Regions from separate parts of the Lysinibacillus canaveralius genome, predicted to be linked through region 1. Evidence: riboswitches for the same ligand, from Rfam matches in the RefSeq annotation. Region 1 holds a riboswitch; the other holds the start of a gene.
The links. Region 1 has a riboswitch for cobalamin ahead of AA0Y26_RS02105 (ABC transporter substrate-binding protein). Riboswitches for the same ligand answer to the same signal wherever they lie in the genome.

Region 1 (3,540 bases):
ATGTAAGTAATACTATTGTTCAAACATAACAGCACACGATAGTTTTGTTCCAACAAACGGTAAAGCTCTGTGCAGTTCCACATTAAAAGGCTGTCCCTTTAAAGGGAGCAGCCTTTTTTCTTGTAGAATCTTTCTTTTCACGAGACAATAAAAGAAAGTCCTTGATTGTAGATGAAAGGAAAGATCGGTATGACAAAATCATTATTTTACAAAAAAGAATTACACGCTCGCTGGGACGGAATATTAGAAAAGCAACGACCGCAATTTGAACAATATGCCCCGCAAATTGGAGATGAAGGGCAATTTCCTTATGAAAATCTGCAGCTGCTCCGCGAGATCGGCTATACAAAGCTCACTCTTCCAAAGGATTTGGGCGGGGAAGGGTATCGCGTCTATGATACATTGCTTGTGCATGAAAAGTTAGGGAGCCTTGATGGAAGTACAGCGCTAATTGTTGCATGGACACTTATGATGGTTGGAGAGCTGTATGAACATCGTTATTGGAGTGAAGACCAGCTGGATGCCTTTGCCAAGGAAGTGAACAGCGGCGCCATTATAAACCGTGCCGTAAGCGAATTCGCCATGGGAAGTCCGGCACGTGGCGGAAAGCCAGCGTCTGAAGCGATATATGATGGTAAAGAGTGGGTTGTAAACGGCCGCAAAAACTATACGACCGGCTCGTATGGGCTCGATTATTTTCTGACAGCCGTATGGATTGAAGAACAGCAGCAAACGGGCTATTTCCTTATTCACAAAGACACACCAGGCGTTTCAATAGAAGAAAACTGGGATGTCTTGTCGATGCGGGGGACAGGAAGCCATGATTTAGTTCTTGAAAATGTTCATCTTCCGCAGGAGGCATTAGTCGAACTTGCCTCTGACCGGGCACATTTAACGAACAATGGATGGCTGCTATTAATTCCTGCAACGTATTTAGGGGTTGCTCAGGCTGCTAGAGATTACGCTGTACAATTTGCTAAAACGCATTCCCCAAATAGCATTAAAGGAACGATTGCCCAGCTGCCGAATGTCCAGACGCTAATAGGCGAAATGGATTTAGAGCTGGCAAAGGCTCGTTTTGCCTTATATGGGGCGGCGGAGGCCTACGATGACAAAGAGCGCAGAAATCAGTTGACGAACGAATTAAGCATAGCAAAATCGATCGTTACAAATGCAGCACTTATAATTGTGGATAAAGCAATGCGGCTTGTAGGAGCAAAGAGTCTGCAGCAGTCCTGTCCGCTGCAAAGATATTATCGTGATGTACGGGCAGGTCTACACAATCCGCCAATGGATGATATTACAATCCAGAAGCTGGCAGACAGCGCATTGAAGTGAAGTTTTCAGAAAACTCCCCTTTTCAAATAGCAGTTTTGAGCTATAATAAGACATGTTGAATAATTTGATAAGCAGTAAAGGTTCCTTGCTGTCTGCAAGGATAAAAGGGAAGTCGGTGCAAATCTGACGCGGTCCCGCCACTGTAAATGCTAGCCTATCTGTATAGCCCACTGAGCAATCGGGAAGGGGGAGATTGGTGCTGATGCATAAGCCAGGAGACCTGCCTTTACAAATCCCAAGACTACCTACGAGGATAGGAAAGCTGGCTTTTTACAAGTGTACCGTTACATGTAGTTTTTAGCCTTTTTCCAAGTCTCTCGAATTAGTCGGGGGGCTTTTTTGCGGATAGAAAAGCAGACGTTTTAGAGGGGCTCACATAAGAAAAGGCAAGATCCTGAGCTATGTTGGTTGAGATGTATCTTCTAAGGGAAAAATCGATCCAGTCAGGGCCGGTTCGACTAGTAGGAACAGAGCCCTTTTACAGTAGAAGGAGGAAAAGAAAATGAAGAAATTTTGGCAGCTTGCTGCAACGAGCATCCTGGCACTCAGTGTACTGATAGCCTGTGGAGATGAAGCAGAACCGAAGGAACAAAATGAGACAGCACAAAGTGAGGAAAGTACGGCAGGTACATTCCCGGTAACAGTAGAAGATGCCCTAGGGAAAGAAATAACATTAGAGGAAGCGCCGGAGCGCATTGTCTCACTGACACCTTCTAATACAGAGATCTTATTTGGCTTAGGCCTGGATGAAGAGATTGTCGGTGTTAATGATAACGACAATTACCCGGAGCAGGTAAATGAAAGAACACGGGTAGGCGGTACCGAATTCAACATAGAAACGATTATTTCGCTTCAGCCAGATGTGGTATTTGCCCATGAATCAAGTATGTATGCACTTGAGGGAGCAATCGGCCAGCTGGAGGACTCAGGTATCAAGGTATTTGTAGTAGAGGATGCTGCCAGCTTTAATGAAACATACGAAACAATTGAAGAGGTGGCGGCTTTAACAGGTAAGGAAGCCGAGGCAGAAGACGTCATTGCCTCTATTAAAGAAAAGCTTGCGGAAATCCAGAAGAAACTAGAAGGTGTTGAGCCAAAGACAGCCTTTATGGTAGTAGGCGTTGCACCGGATATTTATGTAGTCGGGCAAAATACGTTCATGAATGAGATGCTGAAGGTTATTAATGTGGAAAATGCTGTAAAGCAGGATGGATGGCCAATGTATAGTCCGGAAGAATTCGTTGCCGCTGACCCGGATTCTCTTTTGTTCACATACGAAGGGAACGATGAAGTTATTAAAAATAACCCAGCCTTTTCTGTTATGAAGGCTGTCCAAAATAATAATATGACGGTGGTAGACGGGGACACAACAAGCCGCCAAGGCCCGCGTATTGCTGAAGGCGTAGAATCAATAGCAAAAGCAGTTTACCCAGAGGTATTTAATGACTAAAAAATATGTAGCGGCTTATATCATTTCAGCCGTTATATTGCTTGTTAGTATATGGTGCGGAGTATCGATTGGCTCGGTCTCCGTGCCTCTTTCTACACTTTGGGATGCGGAATCGAATCCGACGGCCTATAGTATATTGTGGAATATCCGGATGCCGCGCGTTATGCTGGCTGCGCTGGTTGGTGCCTCGCTTGCAATTGCAGGTGCTGCTTTTCAGGGGCTGTTGAAAAACCCCCTTGCGGATCCTTATACATTAGGCATATCCTCTGGTGCTTCTGTCGGGGCAGTATTTACGCTGTTTTTCGGTGTTTCCGTTCCAGTATTGGGTTTCTTCACCTTGCCCATTTTTAGTATGATCGGTGCGTTTGTTACGATGATGGTTGTCATGGGATTTGCGAGAATAGTGGATCGCACGATGAAGATGGAAACAATGATTTTGACCGGTATCATATTCAGCTCATTTTTAGGCTCCTGCATTTCATTAATGATTGCCTTGACGGGGGAGGAATTGCGGTCGATTATGGGCTGGCTGTTAGGCAGTGTCTCAATGAGAGGCTGGCCTTACGTGAAGATGATTATTCCTTTTGTTATCCTCGGTACGATTATTCTATGGCTGAACCGCCGTGAACTCAATGCCATGATCTACGGGGAAGAGCGTGCCAAATACCTCGGCGTCGATGTAAAGCGAAGCAAGTATTTTATTTTGATCGGCGGCTCAATGCTGACAGGTGCCGCAGTCGCCGTCTCGGGTA
Region 2 (3,540 bases), 1.7 Mb from region 1:
TACCTTCGTAATGAGGGCATGTTCAAATGACACATCCGGCCGTTCGTATCTTATATACGGAATATTCCGACATAAACTGGTATTCATCGCCGTTTTTGATGCCTCTTCTGCGAATGGATGACTAGCATCTACAATGCATGTTACAGACTGCTCGTCTACTAACTCTAGCATCTGTTCTTCATTCAACCGGCCGACTCGATACGGAATTCCTGCTTCTAGGAGACTCGCAGCTGCTGAATCCGTCACAACAGATGCCAGAAGGCTATATCCCTTCTTTTGCAGTCGGACCGCAAGTGCTCTAGCATCACTTGTCCCTGCCAAAAATAAAATCATGGAAATCCTCCTAATCACCGCACGGAGCTGGCTCAACTTCTATTTTCGAGCTCATATCGTGGTACGTGTAATGCAAAATTTTCTTCACGCGCTTGAAGTATTTGAACAAGCGCTCGTTCGGATGTGCATTTTGCTTATATTCATCAATTATCCTCGTCAATAGCGGAACAATTTCTTCCGGCTCTATTCCCTCAGCTACAGGCTGTGCTGCGTGAGCTGTCCGGCCGACTGGCTTGGCACCAATGAATAAATCAAATTTCTTTTTGCGATAAACGATTCCAATATCATCAAAGACTGCACGATAACAGGCCATTCCGCAGCCGTTAAAACCGATATGTAATTCCTTCGGCAGCTTCATTCCACCAAGTGTCTGCGCAATTTCTTCTGCATATGGTATGGATTCAGCTTTTTCGCCATAGCAGAAATCACATGCCTTCACGTTCAGCACGTCTCCAATCGGCAGTACAAGCAGCCCTTCACTACGCAGGCGACCTACAACCTCTTCCGGCTGTTCCGTCGGCATTTTCACAAGCAATCGATGCTCTGGTGTATATTCAATTGTCCCTTCCTCACCGACTATCTCCGCTAAAAGCATCATTTGCTTTGGTGTAATAATTTTATTGGCAACTCCAGGGCTTACAGCAAACTCAAAAATCGATTCGATTTTTTGCTCCACGATAACGGAAGATTTCCCGCTAACAAGTTCCAATGCCATATGTGCCATTTCCAGCGTGCTTTTTTTCGGCTTTTCCATTGCGGCTATTTTTTCAAATCCAGTCTGTGCTTCACCTGTTTCCTGATCGAGTGCCCATGGTTCATTTTCCTTGCGCAAGCGCTGATGCGGCTTGAGCGGCTGCACCTCTTCACCAAGCGTATATTTACGCTGATATCCTCTTGGTGTAATAATCTTGTTGTCATAAAAGAATGTCGAAGAGTTTCCTACAACCACGGTTGTCAGCATCCCAATATCATGGTCAAGCATTTCAGCGAGTGTCGTCAGTACGATGTTCTGACTTTCACGGTAGGCGCTTTTCACTAAACCAACAGGTGTTGCCGGCGAGCGGTATTTAAGTAAAATACGCTGAGCTTCAACAATCTGCCTAGTACGGCGGCCGCTTTTCGGATTATAGAACGCTACGACAAAGTCTGCCATTGCTGCTGCTTCGATACGCTTTTCAATAACTGTCCAAGGTGTTAAATGGTCACTTAAGCTGATCGTACAAGCGTCGTGCATGACTGGAGCACCGAGCAGGCTTGCACAGGAATTAATTGCTGAGATGCCAGGTACGACTTCTACCGCTACTCCTGTTGCTTCAGTCCATCCTTGTTCAATCAGCACTTCATATACGAGACCAGCCATCCCATACACCCCTGCGTCCCCACTTGAAATGACCGAAACAATATTTCCTGCTTCTGCCTGGCGAACAGCTTCCTGCGCGCGTGATACTTCTTCTGTCATCCCGGTACTAACGATAGATTTAGCCGTTACTAGATGCTCGATTAACTCAACATACGTTTTGTAGCCAATGATATAATCACTTTGCTTTAGAGCATCCACTGCACGTTTTGTAATATGCTCATAGTCGCCAGGACCAAAGCCGACAACGAATATTTTTCCCTTTTCCAATTTGTCCCCTCCAATTAGAAAGACATTTCACGGCCAAAATCGGCTGAAATGTTGAACTTTCTTTTGCAGATATCCATAAAAAAACTTTCGTATTTCATGAAAAAAAGCCTGTATTCCCTTTCCGGAAGAATACAGGCTTGTGAATTTATATATCGTATATACAAAAACATCTCTCAGCAATCGCTGGTTACCTGTACTTCCCCCTCCGAAAAGTCAGTTTCGCATCATAAAGCAGGTTTCCTGGCTCTTGCTTCCTCTTACTCTCACACCTTCCCCGCTATATGCGAGTGGTGTTGTGATTTCATCAGCAATTACAGTAGCGGGGGCTGCGCTCGATTTTCACGAACTTCCCTATTATCTCAAGTAATTGAGCACTTTATGATGTAGCTTATTCAATTGTTTTAAAACTTGTCAGAACAGCATATTCGCGCCTGTTTAGCTGTACTATGGAACATATACATGGAAATTCCACATGCACGGATAGCTGGCTCTAATGCCTTTACGGTTCAGTAACGCAAAGTTTTAAGTTTTCTTACCTTGTAAAAAGGGTGGCATTTTGTGCCACCGCTTTTTGGCTCATCAACTATTCGGCAAGTAGTGTTGAGCCTCTCCATTTTCTTTTCTCGAGTACATGAAAATGCTAATCGCTGATCATTGTCCACATGTCATAAGCGTAAGCAGCATTTACAAAATAAAAAAGCCGCCTCTTTATTCGGCAGCTTGAAATGGATACGCAAAAAATCTGCGCCCACTTCCTATACCCCGAAGAAATGTACAGTCGCCCAGCAAGGCAGGTCTCCTGGCTTCGCTTCATCCTTTGACGGCCCTTCCCGTATTTTCATACAGTGGGTTTATGTCGTCATCGTCAGCGTTTACAGTTGCGGGGACAGCGACGGCTTTACACCGTTCTTCCCTTTTAAACTACATAAAGTAGTACCTTGACTAGAACTATCACAATATATGGTTATATTAACAGGACCTAGTATAGCATGACTCTAAATTTTCTGTAAAGTCATTTTTTTCACGTTCCACTCTCCATTACGGTAATCAATCACCAAATATTCCCCGCCTGAGAGCATACCTTCTTGCCACAAAGTTGAAATAGGGCGCTGTTCAAGTGCCGCATACAAACAAGCAATCGAGACACCATGTGAAACAACAGCAATGTTTTGCTGCGAGACATGACATAAGCTTTGGAAAAACTCGAACATGCGCTCAGTTACTTTGCTGAATGGTTCCTGTGATACAGCAGTAAATGCTTCGGGTTGTTCACAATAACTGCGATACGCAGATTGCTTTAGCAGCTCTTTTACTGCTTGCCCTTGCCACTCTCCTAAAAATATCTCACGTAAGCGGTCATCTTGAATAATATGCTTTCTCGGAAACATAAGCTGAGCCGTCGTTACAGCTCGCCCAAGATCACTCGCATACACAACTTCCGGCTGCCAATCAACAGCTTTAGCCTGCCGCTTTCCCCATTTCGTCAGCGGCGAATCAAGCCACCCCTGGAGTAATCCCTGCTTATTCCACTCGGTCTCGCCGTGCCGATAGATTCTAATTGTTTTGTACATATTCCTTCA

Region 2: another riboswitch for cobalamin. It lies ahead of cobJ (precorrin-3B C(17)-methyltransferase); the one in region 1 lies ahead of AA0Y26_RS02105 (ABC transporter substrate-binding protein).

The regions. Positions count from the first base shown of each region.
Region 1 is NZ_CP154840.1:398,841-402,380, forward strand. It holds gene argS (arginine--tRNA ligase) at 1-6, shown strand, start outside; gene AA0Y26_RS02100 (acyl-CoA dehydrogenase family protein) at 190-1,338, shown strand; cobalamin riboswitch at 1,400-1,581, shown strand; gene AA0Y26_RS02105 (ABC transporter substrate-binding protein) at 1,841-2,788, shown strand; gene AA0Y26_RS02110 (FecCD family ABC transporter permease) at 2,781-3,540, shown strand, end outside.
Region 2 is NZ_CP154840.1:2,137,863-2,141,402, reverse strand. It holds gene cobK (precorrin-6A reductase) at 1-333, opposite strand, end outside; gene cobJ (precorrin-3B C(17)-methyltransferase) at 344-1,960, opposite strand; cobalamin riboswitch at 2,173-2,354, opposite strand; cobalamin riboswitch at 2,732-2,916, opposite strand; gene AA0Y26_RS10770 (histidine phosphatase family protein) at 2,956-3,531, opposite strand; gene AA0Y26_RS10765 (pyridoxal phosphate-dependent aminotransferase) at 3,515-3,540, opposite strand, start outside.